DNA from 3 places in the Streptococcus sp. 151470009-6 genome. Region 1 is predicted to be linked to each of the others. Evidence: predicted binding sites of a transcription regulator. Region 1 holds the regulator's gene; each other region holds the start of a gene.
The links. The regulator NrdR, encoded in region 1, represses ribonucleotide reductase genes. The targets are predictions, from matches to a motif close to ACACNATATATNGTGT.
Positions count from the first base shown of each region.

Region 2: the regulator NrdR is predicted to act here: its motif matches at 3,264-3,279, upstream of nrdH (glutaredoxin-like protein NrdH).
Region 3: the regulator NrdR is predicted to act here: its motif matches at 2,480-2,495, upstream of nrdD (anaerobic ribonucleoside-triphosphate reductase).

Region 1 covers NZ_JBSEZF010000002.1:263,653-269,468, reverse strand. The annotation lists gene ACUW6H_RS04710 (LrgB family protein) at 1-617, shown strand, start outside; gene ACUW6H_RS04705 (hypothetical protein) at 649-1,377, opposite strand; gene ACUW6H_RS04700 (ABC transporter ATP-binding protein) at 1,393-2,088, opposite strand; gene ACUW6H_RS04695 (GntR family transcriptional regulator) at 2,093-2,458, opposite strand; gene nrdR (transcriptional regulator NrdR) at 2,599-3,072, shown strand; gene ACUW6H_RS04685 (DnaD domain protein) at 3,073-4,236, shown strand; gene dnaI (primosomal protein DnaI) at 4,237-5,133, shown strand; gene ACUW6H_RS04675 (NADPH-dependent oxidoreductase) at 5,130-5,816, shown strand, end outside.
Region 2 covers NZ_JBSEZF010000001.1:357,519-363,334, reverse strand. The annotation lists gene ACUW6H_RS01885 (pneumococcal-type histidine triad protein) at 1-769, opposite strand, end outside; gene ptsP (phosphoenolpyruvate--protein phosphotransferase) at 1,028-2,761, opposite strand; gene ACUW6H_RS01875 (phosphocarrier protein HPr) at 2,767-3,030, opposite strand; gene nrdH (glutaredoxin-like protein NrdH) at 3,393-3,611, shown strand; gene nrdE (class 1b ribonucleoside-diphosphate reductase subunit alpha) at 3,692-5,816, shown strand, end outside.
Region 3 covers NZ_JBSEZF010000003.1:128,079-133,894, reverse strand. The annotation lists gene ACUW6H_RS05700 (GNAT family N-acetyltransferase) at 1-9, opposite strand, end outside; gene ACUW6H_RS05695 (hypothetical protein) at 53-193, opposite strand; gene nrdD (anaerobic ribonucleoside-triphosphate reductase) at 205-2,412, opposite strand; gene ACUW6H_RS05685 (damage-inducible protein CinA) at 2,539-4,053, opposite strand; gene ACUW6H_RS05680 (hypothetical protein) at 4,089-4,232, opposite strand; gene cls (cardiolipin synthase) at 4,306-5,816, opposite strand, start outside.

The DNA.
Region 1 (5,816 bases):
GACGTTTTCCCCATCCTTTGACAACGCCCTTGCTTTTGTCAGCTGTTTTTATCATTATTTTTCTCAAGGTGACTGGTATTTCTTACCAAGACTACTATCAAGGTGGGGTTTATCTGAACAACTTGATAGTCCCATCGACCGTGGCTCTAGGGATTCCGCTTTACAAGAGTTTTCACCTGATGAAGCACCATGCACGGAGTATTCTCTTTGGTAGTCTGTTAGCAGTAGTTGTCAATACTTGCTTTACTGCCATAGTAGCGAAAATATTTGGTATGGACTTTTTCCTAGCCATTTCTCTCTTTCCCAAGTCAGTGACAACCGCCATGGCAGTGGGGATCACAGAAAAATTGCAAGGCTTGACGACTGTGACCTTGGTCGTCGTAGTGGCGACTGGGATTTTGACCAGTGTTATCGGACCAACCCTTTTGAAGTGGTTGAAAATTGATGATCCAGTTGCGGTGGGACTTTCCCTTGGTGGGACAGGTCATGCTGTCGGAACGGGAACGGCCCTTCGCTACGGTTCTGTAGCAGGAGCCATGGGTGGCTTGGCTATAGGCGTCACTGGTATTCTCTACGTCTTTGTCAGTCCCATCGTAGCCAGTTTAATGTTGAGTTAAAGAAAAACCCAGCTTTCTAGCTGGGCATTTTTTATTGCAAGTTAATCTTGTTTTTCAAGATATAGTAGGTGCCGAGATAGTAGATAGCCGATAAGAAGAGATCGCGTAAGATTTCTGTACCAGCCATCACGTAAAAGTCATTGTCAACTCTTAAGAAGAAAGTGATATAACCAATAACGATGGAAATGACGATATAGGCTAGAATTCCCATGGCTGTTCGATACTCGTTAAAGAGTTGCCCGATAGAAATGGAGAGGTAAATGGATAAAATCCATGCGATTGAACCGACAAACAGTGATAGGGCATACAGCCAGCCGTAGCTGAGATAAGGGGAAATGAAGTTATAGAGGGCAGTGAAGTCTTTTTCTATTGGTGTTAAGAAGAAGATAATCAATATACTCAAGATAAAGACGATATAGCTTAAGATGGACCAGACAAGACCACCTAAAAGTTTTGCGGTGATGATTTGGTGTTCAGAGACAGGCAAAGTCAAGGTCAAGTAACCTTGGCGGTCATAAACACTCCCCTTAAATCTTCGGATGATTAAAAAGATTGTTGCAATCCAAAGAGTGACACTGAGTCCTCCGAAGACTAAAATTAAAAAGAAAATGAGATAGCCTGTATTATCAGGGTTGTAACTAGGGCTAAGACTGCTAATAAAAATTCCAATCAAAACTGAAATTGCAAGTACAGCACCGTAGAGTGCAAGATACCATTTATTGATATTTTTAAATTCATAGCGAACTAAATTCCAAAACATAATAATCTCCTTTAACTAAGCCTTGAACTCTTGACGGAAGAGCTGGTCAATGGATTCACCTGACTCGTAACGAATATCATCAACATTTCCTTGTCGGGCGACTTTTCCGTCTTTGAGGAAGATAATCTCATCCAAGATTGGCTCAATATCTGAAATCAAGTGGGTTGAAATCAGCACCGTAGAGGTTGGTGAGTAGTTGTTGATGATGGTATTGAGGATATAATCACGGGCAGCTGGATCCACTCCACCGATCGGTTCATCGAGGACATAAAGACGAGCTTCGCGGCTCATAACCAGGATGAGTTGAACTTTTTCCTTGTTCCCTTTTGATAGTTTCTTGAGGCGGTTGTTCTCATCAATGCCAAGATCAGCTAACAGGTGTTGGGCTCTTTCGAGATTGAAATCTTGATAGAAGGTTTTAAAATAGGTTAGAGCATCCTTAACCTTCATCTCTTCATTGAGATAAGTTGTGTCAGGCAGATAAGAGACAATCGCCTTGGTGGCTGGACTTGGATCCTGTCCGTTAATGAGGACACGTCCTTTATCGGGCTGAAGGAGGCCATTGATCAGTTTGATTAAGGTTGTTTTCCCGGATCCGTTTGGTCCAAGGAGTCCGACAATCTTTCCGGCTGAGATCTCTAGTGAGATATTGTCAAGTGCCGCAGTTGCTCCATAAGATTTTGATACATTCTCAAGTGCTAGTAGTGTCATAGTCTTAAACTCCTTTGATATAATCACTTAATACATTTGGCAGTTCTTCTTTTTGGTAGCCAAATTGGAGCATGCAAGAGACGAAGTGTTGCAGTTGCTCCTCGGAAAGTTGTTTGCGGGACTGAACGATGAGGTCCAAATCCTCGGTGACAAAACGACCAGTTGTTCGCTTGCTGTATACAAATCCTTCACGTTCAAGGTCAGATAAGGCGCGCTGGATGGTATTGGGATTGACCCCAGCCTCGCTCGCCAAATCTCTCACGGTAGGGAGCTGTTGGTTGGGTTCCAGTTCATGGGAAACAATCTGTAGTTTGATTTTTTCCATAATCTGTAAATAAATCGGTTTTGTATTATCAAATGACCAGGACATCATAGTCTCCTTTCTTTGTCTTTCTTGTTCTAATCAAATAATACAATAAAACAAAAAACTTGTCAAGTAAAAATAAGAATTGTTTTGGGAATTGCTCAAAAAATGGTATAATGAAAAGAAAACGACAAGGAGGGAAATGCATGCGTTGTCCAAAATGTGGGGCTACAAAGTCAAGTGTTGTTGATAGTCGACAAGCCGAAGAAGGAAATACCATCCGCCGAAGACGTGAGTGCGATGAGTGTCAGCATCGTTTTACAACCTATGAACGAGTAGAAGAAAGAACATTGGTTGTCGTCAAAAAAGACGGTACGCGAGAGCAGTTTTCGAGAGATAAAATCTTTAATGGGATTATTCGCTCAGCCCAGAAACGTCCTGTTTCGAGTGATGAAATCGGCATGGTGGTCAATCGCATCGAACAAAAACTCCGTAGTCGCAGTGAGAATGAGATCCAAAGTGAATACATTGGTTCTTTAGTCATGGAAGAATTGGCAGATCTGGATGAGATTACCTATGTTCGTTTTGCCAGTGTTTACCGTAGCTTTAAGGATGTGAGTGAGTTGGAGAGTCTGCTCCAGCAAATCACCCAATCCTCTAAAAAGAAAAAGGAAAAATAAATGAAGCCAAATGACCGTTTTTCTTTTCTAAAGAATAATCGGGTGTCGCAAGATACCTCTTCTCTGGTGCAGTGCTACCTCCCGATTATCGGTCAGGAGGCACTGAGCCTCTATCTATACGCCATTACCTTTTGGGATGGTGGGCAAAAGGAACATCTCTTTTCCCATATTCTCAACCACTTAAACTTTGGCATGCCGACCTTGCTCCAATCCTTTAAAATCTTATCTGCTTTGGATTTGTTGACCCTTTATCAGAAGGGGGAGAACTATGAGTTACAGCTTCATTCTCCCCTCTCCAGTCAGGATTTTCTAAGTCATTCTGTCTATAGTAGACTCTTGGAGAAAAAGATAGGGGATACAGCTGTTTCTGCTATGAAGCAGGCTCCAAGTGAGGGAGAAGCACTCTCTGTTTCTTTGAGCCAAGTATTTCCAAATCTGACCGAAGAAGTGACTCCAAGCGAGTCTAAAAGCAAGATGAAAAATGATTTTGATTTGGAACATTTTCAGCGCCTGATGGCTCGAGATGGTTTGCGTTTTGAAAATGAGCAGGCGGATGTTTTGGAATTGTTTGCCATCGCAGATGAAAAAAAATGGACTTGGTTTGAAACTTATCAATTAGCCAAGGCGACAGCGGTGGCTCAGGTTATTTCAGTCAAACGCATGCGTGAAAAGATAGCACAAAAACCAGCGACTTCTGATTTTAGTCCCAAAGAAATGACCATTATCAGGGAAGCCAAAAATAAAACACCCCTGCAATTTTTAGCCGAAATTAAGCAAACACGTAAGGGGAACATCACCCAAAGTGAAAGAGAACTCCTTCATCAGATGGCGTCTTTAGGTTTGTTGGATGAAGTCATCAATATCGTCTTGCTTCTAACCTTTAACAAGGTTGATTCGGCAAATATCAATGAGAAATATGCCATGAAGGTCGCAAATGACTATGCTTACCACAAAATTCGGACAGCAGAAGAGGCTGTGCTTCGGATTCGAGAGCGTCAGCAAAAAGGCCAGGAAGACCAGAAATCGAAAACTAGCTCGACTAAGACAAATGTTCCCAAGTGGAGCAATCCAGAATATAAAAATCAAACCAGTGAGGAGACTCGTCTGGAACTAGAACGTAAAAAACAAGAAATGTTAGCCCGATTAGAAGAAGGAGGAGACTAGATGGAAAGTGTTGGCGACGTTATCAAGCGTCAGACAAGTCGTTTTCAGTATCAGGACCTAGTCCAGCAGATTATGAAAGACCCAGATGTAGCGGCTTTTATCCAGAAAGAATCCCTCAGCCCAGAGGAGTTGAATCGTAGCATCTCCAAGTTTAACCAATATATCACAGAACGGGACAAGTTTCTTCGTGGGGATGCTGACTATATAGCGCGTGGCTACAAGCCTATCTTGGTCATGAATCACGGCTATGCAGATGTATCTTATGAAGAAACACCAGAACTAATCGCGGCTGAAAAAGAGGCGGCCATCAAGAATCGTCTCAAGTTGATTAATCTACCAGCAAGTCTCAAAAAAGCGAAGTTGGCTCAGATTGAGCTAGATGATCTAGGTCGTTTGCCGATTTTTGAGAGACTCTATGCCTTTGTTGATCTTTACCCAAACATCCGAAAAGGCCTCTATCTATACGGAGATTTTGGTGTCGGTAAGAGTTTCATGATGGCGGCCCTAGCCCATGACCTATCTGAAAAACGTGGTGCTTCAACAACCATTCTCCACTATCCAAGTTTTGTCATTGATGTGAAAAATGCCATCGGTGAAGGATCTGTCAAGACCTTGGTGGATGACATCAAGTTAGCAGAAGTCTTGGTCTTGGATGATATTGGTGCAGAACAATCCACCCCTTGGGTGCGTGATGAGATTCTCCAAGTTATTCTCCAGTACCGCATGCAGGAAGATTTGCCGACCTTCTTTACTTCCAACTTTAATTTCCAAGATTTGGAAAAACATTTTGCCAAAGGAAAGAATGGAAATGATGAGACTTGGGAAGCTAGACGGGTCATGGAACGAATCCGTTATTTAGCAGAGGAAACGAGACTAGAAGGAGAAAACCGCCGATGACAGAAACCATTAAACTGATGAAAGCTCATACTTCAGTTCGTCGCTTTAAGGAGCAAGAAATTCCTCAGGCAGACTTGGACGAGATTTTGACTGCTGGACAAATGGCGTCATCTTGGAAAAATTTCCAATCCTACTCTGTGATTCTTGTACGCAACCAAGAGAAGAAAGATGCTCTTTATGAATTGGTTCCGCAGGAAGCCATTCGCCAGTCAGCTGCTTTCCTACTTTTTGTCGGTGACTTGAACCGAGCTGAAAAGGGAGCAAGCCTTCATACGGACACTTTCCAACCCCAAGGAGTGGAAGCTCTCCTTATCACGTCTGTAGACGCTGCGCTTGCTGGGCAAAACACCTTGCTTGCGGCTGAGAGTCTGGGATATGGTGGTGTGATTATCGGCTTGGTCCGTTACAAGTCGGAAGAAGTGGCAGAGCTTTTTAACTTGCCTGACTATACCTACCCTGTTTTTGGGATTGCACTCGGTGTGCCAAATCAACAACATGATGTCAAACCAAGACTGCCTTTGAAGCAAGTGGTATTTGAAGAAGAATACCAAAAACAGCCAGTTGAAGCGATTTTGGACTATGACAAAGTTCAGGCGGACTATGCTGGTGCGCGTGCGACGACCTCTTGGAGTCAACGTTTGGCAGAGCAGTTTGGTCAAGCCGAACCTAGTTCAACTCGGAAG
Region 2 (5,816 bases), on a different contig from region 1:
AGTTTGTTCTTGGAGTGTTATCGCTATTTTGTCGGCGATAGGTTCTTGAACTTGACAGATTGCCCCGACCAGATAGGAAGGCTTCTGCAGCAGCCAACTCACTGGCTGATAACTCACTCTTAGGAATGTAATGGTAATGATCGCCATGAGGAACGATATAAGCATCACCAGTATCCTCTATGATATCAGAAGCATTAAAGATATAACCATCATCTGTGGTGTAGCGGCCTTGTGAACGTGCCAAGGCTACCGCACCATCGTTTGCTGAAGTTCCTCCTTCACGATGCTGACTATGCTCTTGTTTTTGTCGATTGATTTCTTCTTTTGTACGGACATTATCCGCGTGGGCAGCATCCTTAAGGTAAACATAGTATTTTCCATCTACCTTGATAACATATCCACCCTTAACCTCATTGACAATATCCTCATCTTTTAGCTTATAGTTTGAATCTTTCATGAGTAATTCTTCACTAAAAATCGCATCATAAGGAACCTTACCATTGTAATAATGATAGTGGTCGCCATGTGAAGTGACATAGCCTTGGTCTGTTATCTTGACGACGATTTGCTCCGCATTGATTCCTTCACGCTTGCTAACTTCATCAGGAGTCAAATTCTCCGTTTTTTGCGTCGCTTGTTTTCCATCTATATAGGAAACACGATTATTTTCCTTAACCGTTCTGGCTTGATAAAGTCCCAACTCGTAAGAACAAACACTTAAAATCAAAGCTGCCGCAGAACCAGCAAGGTATTTCTTATTAATTTTCATCGAAACTCTCTTTCTATTTGATATTTCTAGTTGCAATTCATTTCTAAATTGCAAAAACTCCTCTCTATTACTTAACTGGTTAATAGTTTACTCCTAAATTTCCACCTTGTCAAGGATTTTATGAACCAGTTAAGTAATTTTTACTATTTTTTTACTTTTTGATAATTGTTTCAGATACGAACCATGAACTCTAACTCTCATTTCCCCAACTTTAAAAATCAAAAAAATCCCTGCAACTGCGTTGCAAGGACTTTTCGATTAATCAAAATTAACGTATTCTTTTTGAAGTTCAAGAACTTCTTCCATTGTTGAGCATTCTGTAAGGGCACGGTTTGCGTACTCTTCCATCTTAGCTGTATCGAGTTTCTTCATCAAGCTACGTGTACGAAGTACGGATGTTGCTGACATAGAGAATTCATCCAAGCCCATTCCGACAAGAAGTGGAACAGCCTGTTGGTCACCAGCCATCTCACCACACATACCTGCCCATTTACCTTCAGCATGAGCTGCTTTGATAACGTTGTTAATCAAACGTAGGATTGATGGGTTGTATGGTTGGTAAAGGTATGAAACTTGTTCGTTCATACGGTCTGCTGCCATTGTGTATTGGATCAAGTCGTTTGTACCAATTGAGAAGAAGTCAACTTCTTTAGCAAATTGGTCTGCAAGCATAGCCGCTGCAGGAATCTCGATCATGATACCAACTTGGATATTATCTGCAACTGCAACACCTTCAGCAAGAAGGTTTGCCTTTTCTTCGTCAAAGACTGCTTTCGCTGCACGGAATTCTTTCAAGAGCGCAACCATTGGGAACATGATACGCAATTGACCGTGAACAGACGCACGAAGAAGGGCACGGATTTGTGTGCGGAACATAGCATCTCCAGTCTCAGAGATAGAGATACGAAGAGCACGGAATCCAAGGAATGGGTTCATTTCGTGAGGCATATCGAAGTAAGGAAGTTCCTTATCTCCACCGATATCCATTGTACGAACGACAACAGGTTTACCGTTCATTCCTTCAAGTACAGCCTTGTAAGCTTCATACTGCTCGTCTTCTGTTGGGAAGTCTTGAGAATCCATGTACAAGAACTCTGTGCGGTAAAGACCAACAGCTTCAGCACCGTTGTCATTGACACCTTCAACGTCTTTTGGAGTACCGATGTTGGCAGCCAATTCGAAGTGTTTGCCATCAGCAGTTACTGTTTTAGCGTCTTTCAAGAGTGCCCATTCAGCTTTCTGTTGAGCATAAGCTTCACCAGCTGCTTTAAATTCTGTTGCTTGTTCATCAGTTGGGTTGATAATAACTTCACCTGTGATACCATTAACGGCAAGGATGTCACCGTCTTTTACGATTTCAGTGATGTTGTTTGTTCCCAATACTGCTGCAATTTCAAGCGTACGCGCCATGATAGCTGAGTGGCTTGTACGTCCACCAATGTTGGTTACAAAAGCTTTTACAAAGTTTTTGTCCAATTGAGCTGTATCAGAAGGAGTCAAGTCATGCGCAATCACAATCACTTCTTCATTGATAGAAGCTGGGTTAGGCAATTTTTTACCAAGAAGGTTAGCCAATACACGTTTTGTCACCTCGCGGATATCCGCTGCGCGTTCTTGCATGTATGGGTTGTCTTCCATACCTTCAAAGATAGTGATAAACATGTCTGTTACTTCTTTCAGACCTGCTTCTGCATTCACTTTCTTCGCACGGATAGTTTCTTTAATCTGGCTGATCATTTCTGGGTCAGCAAGCACCATTAAGTGAGCGTCAAATACTTGAGCAGCTTCTTCACCGAGCGTACCTACTGCTTTCTCACGAATAACAGAAAGCTCGTCTTGTGATGCTTTTAGAGCGGCATCAAGGCGAGCTTCTTCTGCGTTTGTATCTTCGACTGTAATAGTCTCAAATGACAAATCCGGTTGAACGAGTAGATATGCTTTTGCAACTGCAACACCATCAGATGCTGCGATTCCTTTAAGCATTTCTGTCATTTTCCTTATGCCAATCCTTCTTTTTCCATAGTTTCAGTGATAGCAGCGATTGCGTCGTCAGCATCTGCACCTTCAGCTGAAATTGTAACGTCAGCACCTTGGCCAACACCAAGACTCATAACACCCATGATAGATTTAAGGTTTACTGATTTACCTTTGTATTCAAGAGTGATATCTGAAGCAAATTTGCTAGCTGTTTGAACCAACAATGTTGCTGGACGTGCGTGAATACCTGTTTCTGCCACTACGTGGAAATCTTTAGAAGCCATAGTTTGACTCTCCTTTAGTTATTTCTTTTTTGGATTATATGTGATAACCCTTACAAGACTGTATTATATCACCTTCTAGATTATTTTTCAAGTGTTTTATGGACTTTCTTCTATTTCCTTTCTGATAACTTGCTGAAAATCTTCTATTTATCTTACCAATATACAGTATATAGTTTTTTTGTTTTGATAAACTTTGATAGTTCAATGAAAACCCAATTTTACACTCTGACAAAACACTATATCTTGTGCTTTGTTTTTGAAACTGTAACTTTTTAGCACAAGATTTAGTTTAAAAAGTTTGACAAAGTTTTTTTTTCTGATATACTAAGAAAGTAATCTATTTTGAAAGAGGAGTTACGAAAATGGTAACCGTTTATTCTAAAAACAACTGTGTCCAATGTAAGATGACCAAGCGTTTCTTGGACAGCAACAATGTCGCTTATCGTGAGATCAATCTCGACGAGCAACCAGAGTACATCGATCAAGTTAAAGAGCTCGGTTTCAGCGCAGCTCCTGTTATCCAAACACCAACTGAAGTCTTTTCAGGCTTCCAACCAGGAAAACTGAAACAATTAGCATAATCTTAGTACATCATCCAGAAGAGATTGCTTCTAGGGCTAACTTAGAGGCCTTTCTTTTGTAATTAGATAAAGGAAATTTTATGGGATTAAAACATCTTGAGGACGTAACTTACTTCCGTCTCAATAACGAAATCAACCGTCCTGTCAATGGACAAATCATGCTTCATAAAGATAAGGAAGCCTTGGATGCCTTCTTTAAAGAAAATGTAGTTCCAAATACCATGGTTTTTGATTCAATTACTGATAAAATCAACTACCTTATTGAACATAACTACATCGAAACTGCATTTCTCAAGAAATACCGTCCAGAGTTTTTGGAAGAATTGCATCAATTTATCAAGGACCAAAACTTCCAATTCAAATCATTCATGGCTGCCTATAAGTTTTACAACCAGTATGCCTTGAAGACTAATGACGGTGAATATTACCTTGAAAGTATGGAAGACCGTGTCTTCTTTAACGCGCTTTATTTTGCTGACGGGGATGAAGCGATTGCGACTGATATTGCCAATGAAATCATCCACCAACGCTATCAACCAGCTACTCCTTCCTTCTTGAATGCTGGTCGTGCTCGTCGTGGGGAGTTGGTATCTTGTTTCTTGATTCAAGTAACTGATGACATGAACTCTATCGGACGTTCTATCAACTCAGCTCTTCAACTTTCACGTATCGGTGGTGGTGTAGGTATTACTCTAAGCAACCTTCGTGAAGCTGGCGCACCTATCAAAGGTTATGAAGGAGCAGCTTCTGGTGTCGTTCCAGTTATGAAACTCTTCGAAGACAGTTTCTCCTACTCTAACCAATTGGGTCAGCGTCAAGGTGCTGGGGTTGTCTACCTCAATGTCTTTCACCCAGATATCATCGCCTTCCTTTCAACTAAGAAAGAAAATGCCGATGAAAAGGTTCGTGTTAAGACCCTCTCACTTGGAGTTGTGGTGCCCGATAAATTCTACGAATTAGCTCGTAAAAATGAAGAAATGTATCTCTTTAGCCCTTACTCTGTAGAGCTTGAGTACGGTGTGCCATTCAACTATATCGACATCACTGAAAAATATGATGAATTAGTAGCAAATCCAAAAATCCGCAAGACAAAAATCAAGGCGCGTGATTTGGAAACGGAAATCTCTAAATTGCAACAAGAATCTGGCTATCCATATGTAGTCAACATCGATACGGCTAACCGTGCGAATCCTGTTGATGGAAAGATTATCATGAGTAACTTGTGTTCTGAGATTCTCCAAGTTCAAGAACCAAGCTTGATCAACGATGCTCAAGAATTCCTTCAAATGGGAACAGATGTCTCATGTAACCTTGGATCAACTAACGTGGTCAACATGATGACCTCACCTGACTTTGGTCGTTCTATCCGTGCGATGGTTCGTGCCCTTACTTTCGTTACAGATAGTTCACACATCGTAGCTGTACCTACTATCGACCACGGAAACAGTTTGGCTCACACCTTTGGTCTTGGTGCCATGGGGCTTCATAGCTACCTTGCCCAACAACTCATCGAATACGGATCTCCTGAGTCAGTTGAATTTACAAGCATCTACTTTATGCTTATGAACTACTGGACCTTGGTGGAATCAAATAATATCGCCCGCGAACGTGGTATCACCTTCCACAACTTTGAAAAATCAGATTATGCTAACGGAAGCTACTTCGACAAGTATGTAACTGGTGAATTTGTTCCAAAATCAGACCGTGTTAAAGAACTCTTCAAAGATGTCTTTATTCCAAGTGCTGCTGATTGGGCTGAACTTCGCGAAAAGGTTCAAGCAGATGGTCTTTATCACCAAAACCGCCTTGCTGTAGCGCCAAATGGTTCTATCAGCTACATCAACGATGTTTCTGCTTCTATCCACCCGATTACGCAACGCATTGAAGAACGTCAAGAAAAGAAAATCGGTAAGATCTACTACCCAGCTGCAGGTTTGTCAACAGATACTATCCCTTACTACACTTCTGCTTACGACATGGATATGCGTAAGGTGATTGATGTTTACGCTGCTGCAACAGAGCACGTGGACCAAGGACTTTCACTCACTCTCTTCATGCGTAGCGACATTCCAAAAGGTCTTTACGAATGGAAGAAAGAGAACAAACAAACGACACGTGACCTGTCAATCCTTCGTAACTATGCCTTTAACAAGGGTATCAAGTCAATTTACTACGTCCGTACCTTTACAGACGACGGTGGAGAGG
Region 3 (5,816 bases), on a different contig from region 1:
TAGTATCATTTTTACCTCCAATTAAGAGAAAAGTGAGAGGCAACTCTCACTTTTATTTTTTCTTGTTCTTGTTTAAAAACTGTTCTCTGAGGTTGAGCAAGCGTTCTTTTTTTCCTACTCCACCTTTCGAATGTTTTTCATGATAACGGGTTACTTGAGCACGTCCCTTATCATCTAATTGGTATTTCCCCATTGCGTTTCCTTCTAATTTATTACTTCATGTCCTGCCGTTTTAATGGTTGAGCCATTCATGTGTTTGACCCGCGCAGCGATTTCCTTGTGGCGTCCGTTAACCATCGGACGCGCTTGAGGATTTCCAAGATAGCCACAAGTTCGTTTCACAACATCTACTGTTTTTGGGTCGTTATTGCCACAGTTGGGACAAGCAAAACCTCTCTCAGTTGGTTCAAAATCCCCTTCAAAGTCACACTTGTAACAGCGATCAATCGGAGTATTGGTCCCTAGATAGCCGACACGGTCATAGGCATAGTCCCACACAGCTTCCAGAGCCTTAGGATTTTGTTGAAGAACTGGATACTCACAATAGTGGATAAAGCCACCTGATGCACCTGCTTCTGGATAAACTTTTTCAAAATCCAGCTTTTCAAACGGTGTTGGATTTTTACGGACATCATAGTGGAAAGAGTTGGTGTAGTATTCCTTGTCTGTAATATCAGGAATAGAGCCGAACTTCTCTGTATCCAAGCGACAGAAGCGGTCTGTCAAGCTTTCAGACGGTGTTGAGTAGATAGAGAAATGGTAATCATATTGATCTGACCACTCTTCTACACGTCGTTTCATATCACGAATGATGTCAAGCGTGAATTCCTTGGCTTCTGGATTGCTTTCCCAGCTATTGCCAAAGAAGACCGTCGCCACTTCATACAAACCGATATAGCCTAGAGAAATGGTCGCACGGCGATTCTTAAAGAGTTGGTCAACACTTTCTTCTTTTCCAAGACGGCGACCGAAGGCTCCGTACTGATAGAGGATTGGGGCATTTGCTGGTGTTGCTTCCTTGGTCCGTTCAACACGATAAACCAGAGCATCCTCCGCGATGTTCATTCGCTCGTTGAAGATTTCCCAGAACTTGTTCAAGTCACCTTCGGACTCGAGAGCGATACGAGGCAGATTGACTGTCACAACACCTAGGTTCATACGACCTGAATTGACCTCGACACCATTCTCATCCTTCCATCCTTGGAGGAAGGAGCGACAACCCATAGGAACCTTGAAAGAACCTGTCAGCTCGATAATCTTATCATAGGACAAGACATCTGGGTACATCCGCTTGGTTGCACACTCAAGAGCCAACTGTTTGATGTCGTAGTTAGGTGAACCTTCCTCTAAGTTAAGTCCTCTTTTTAGCGTAAAGATGAGTTTAGGGAAAATGGCTGTTCGATGTTCTGAACCAAGACCCTTGATACGAATGGTCAAAATAGCTTTTTGAATTTCACGCTCAAAACGACTGGTTCCCAGACCAAAACCTAGCGAAGTAAAAGGTGTTTGGCCATTTGAAGTGAAGAGAGTGTTGATTTCATACTCGAGAGATTGCATGGCATCGTAGATGTCCTTTTGCGTTTTCTTCCAAGCGTAATCTTCCCGTTTATCAGGCAGGACCCACTCTTCCGCATCCTTGAGGTGTTTCTGGTAATTCTTCTCTGCATAAGGAGCCAAGACTTCATCGATACGGTCAGCTGAACAGCCCCCGTACTGGCTAGAAGCAACGTTTGCGATGATTTGTGAAATTTGAGCTGTCGCAGTCTGGATAGACTTGGGACTTTCTACCTCCGCATTTCCAATCTTAAAACCATTTTCCAACATGCCTTTAAAATCAATCAAACAGCAGTTGGTCATAGGAGTATAGGGGCTGTAGTCCAAGTCATGATAGTGGATATCCCCTTTTTGGTGAGCATTGGCTACGTGCTTAGGAAGCATTTGCAGCCCGATTGATTTTCCCACAATCCCTGCTGTCAAATCACGCTGGGTATTAAAGACATCGCTGTCTTTATTGGCATTTTCATTGACAACTGCCTGATCTTTATTGAGCAGCTTATGGATACTAAAGTTGATATCTGTCGCTTTTGAGCGCTCAAAATCCCTTTGTGTCCGATAAGTGATATACTCCTCAGCCAAGGCATATTCTTTGGCTTCAAGGAGTTCATGTTCTACGACATTCTGAATTTCGTAAATCTTAACACCTTGAGGGAAGCGACTGTGAATTTCAGTGACGATTCTTTCAACCAGACCATTTAGGCGTTTTTCTACTAGAGGCGTAAGGTCCATAACTTTTTCTGCCGCCTTGTGGAGAGCCTTGTCAATCTTGTCTACATCAAACACTACACGTCTACCATCTCGTTTTTCAACGAACAAGGTGGGAACGGTTGCAAGCTTTTCTTCTAATACAATCATATCCATGCTCTTTTCTAAAATATTGTTGAATAGTTTATATTCAGTATTATACCACTCTAAAAATAAAAATCAATATCTTGTGTCAAAAATCCTAAAATTTTTAAAATTCCACAAGATATTGATTTTTTATTTAGATTTATAAAGTTTGAATTCACTAGTATCTGTCTGAACAAGCTCATATTTTTCGCTGAGCCAGCTCTCTACATCCGACCACAAGGCAACTTTTTGATTGACCATAATCATCTTTGGTTGATTTTCTTTTAGATCATTCATCAGTTTAGTTTTATTTTCGTCGCTTGCGGTATAGAGTGTTGGTGTCACTAGAGAAGTCGGCGCCAAGCGCTCACTTGCACGATAGAAATCTGGGCGATCATCCCAAGCATAGACACGATCCTCAGAACTCGTTTGCTGTTTGACCACACTAGCAAGACGTTCTCTCTCCTGATAAGTCGCCGGATGTGAAAGGTAGCGACTCAGGATAGGAAGAGCAATGAGGTAGGCAAGGGCAAACAGTGGCAGATAGAAATTCCCTTTAATAAAAGAGGCTTTTTCCTCACGTCTTCTACGACGACTCCCTCCCTCCGAAACATCTTCCTTGATCCCTGTCAGAAGGAGCAAGACCAAGAAAGGAAGAAGAATAACGAGACGAGTACCATTGACAGGTTCATTTGAGAGAATCAAGATTCCCAAAGAAAGCAATAAGCCCAAGCTAGCAGCAATTGATAAGGCATATTGCTTGGCTGGTTTTGACTGGAACAAACCAGTAAAGAGCAAACTAAGGGAACCTAGCCCCACTGCAAGCAAGCCATAGAAAGTCGTGTTTTCAAGTAAACGCGAATTTGAAAAAAGGCTAAGAGTATTTACTGGATATAAGGTCTGGCTAATAGCATCCCCAAAACTACCTGTCCACACTGTATAGTAGCCCAAAGGATAGAATAAGAGTGAGAATCCTAAGGCTGACGCAAAGAACTGATATAACCCGTGAACAAAGTGACCTTTACCTAGATTAAAGCCAATGATGCCTAGAGCCAGTACAGCCGCAAACAAGGTGGTTGGAATCGGCGCAAGGAAGAAAGCAAGAGCAAGACTCATCCCCACTCTTACAAATCCTTTGTCATCATTTGGATAAGCTAAGTAGTTCGTAACAACACTCAATGAATAAAATAGGAAAGGCAAGGCTAGCAAGAGAGCATAGCCACCACCAAAAGCGAGTCCTGCCACTAACAAATAGAACACAAATACCAGCTTCTTGGCTTCTTCTACTTGACCAGTAAGAGCATCTGCAGATTTAAAAAGGAAAACACCTGCTCCAAACAAGGCCAACCACTCAACCAAAGCAAGCAGAATACTTCCTAGGGAAAGATAGGTTAGCAAGTAATAGAGCAATCCATTCGTTCCAAAGTAATCTGTATACATTTGACCATTTTGATGCAAGGCCCAACCGGTATAAAGATCCTGAGTTTGTTGCGGACTGACTAAACCAAAAATAAAAGGCAGGACAACCGAAATGGCTGTGGCCACTAAACTCCAAAGCATGATACTAAAAAAGGGAATGGGAACTCCTTCTCTCTTTTCTGGCGCTGACCAGTCTTGGTAATGAGATTCTTCTTGTTTCTCATCTATTTTCCCGTATACGTTCATTCAATTTCTCCTCTAAGTTTATCTGTTTTAGTATATCAAAATCTTACAGGAATGTCAGCTTGGGATTGATATTTGCTGAATTTCTTATCCAATATCGCAAAGCGTTCGATTTCACGAAAACGGTGAAATCGACTATCTCTATACTCTCTGATAAAATCATCATCTTCTAAATTAATCATGGTTTTCTCCTTTACTTATCTATTCGTAAGAAGACAAAAAAGACCCAGCCTTGGGCTAGATCTCGATGGATAGTTAGAGCATGGGTGCAAACAACTGGACAATTTCCTTGATGAGGCTTTGATACCAGCTGGTTTTGATGGTGTGGGGATAAATTTCTTGAGAAACTTTAAAAATCTCTTCGAAGTCCCTTTCAATATCGATGATGGATTGTGTTCTATAAAGCAAGACGGCATTTTCATAGTGGTGGAGCAAGCTACGATAGTCAAAATTGATGGTTCCCACTGTTGCTGCTTCTCCATCGACCAGCATTTGCTTGCTATGAAGAAAGCCGGGACTGTACTCATAAATGCGAACTCCAGCAGACAACAAGTCTGGATAAGCTCCTCGAGTAACTAACTGAATAACCTTCTTATCTGGGATGCACGGCGTCACAATTCGCACATCTACCCCTCTCATAGCTGCATTTTTGATACTTTCAGTTAGATCGTAGTCAGCAATCAGATAGGGAGTCGTAATGTAGACGTAATCTGTAGCTTGGTTGATAAGATTTTGGTAGACCGTTTTTCCAACTTGAGCTCGGTAGATGGGTTTTGGCCCACTACTATAGGGAATACAGAGCCCCATCCCATCTTTGGGGTAATTTTCTAGATGGTATTGGTCAAAGTCACTAATTTCTCCACGGTTGATATACCATGCAGATAAAAAGAGTCTGGTAAAAGCCTTAACTGCCGGTCCATCCAGACGAATACCGCTATCCTTCCAGTAATCAAAGCGTTCGATATGGTTGATATACTCATCGGCCAGATTGACACCACCTGTATAGGCAATTTGACCATCGATAATCATGATTTTACGGTGATCACGGTTGTTATATGCAACGGTCAAACGTGGAATCACCTTATTAAATTTGTGGGCTTCAATCCCTCGACCACGAAGCTGGATGGTGTAATCTCCAGGCAAGGTTGCCATACAACCAATATCATCATAGAGAAGCTTAACCTCTACTCCTTGAGCTGCCTTTTCTTCCAAAATCTCCAAAATACTATTCCACATCAAACCTTCTTCGATGATATAGTATTCGAGAAAGATAAATTTCTCCGCTTTCCTGAGATCCTCTAGCATCTGATGCCACATGCTTTCACCAGATGCAAAAAATTGTGTATCCGTTCGATCATAGACATCTGCATTCGTGTCCATGCTGAGGAGTGATTTGATAACTCCATATGCCGACTTGTCTTGTTCTTTTAACTCCAAACGGAGGGCTCTGCTATTGTCCTCTCGGTCAACCATTGATTGGAGCTGCTTTAGCTGCTTCAATTCTTTTTTAGATAAACGACGTTCTCCAAACATGATATAGAGCAAAGGACCAAATACTGGCACAAAGGCTACTAACAGCCATGTTACCTTACTCTCAGGATTCATGGATCGATTGACAATCGATACAATGGTCGCTAAGCTCACTAAAATGACTAGGATAATCCAGACAATTGGAGCCATTTGCCCTAGATAGAGAAATAAACCAAAGACTATAAACAACTCTGCCAACATGATAGTAATACTGAAACCATATTTGGACATGAGTA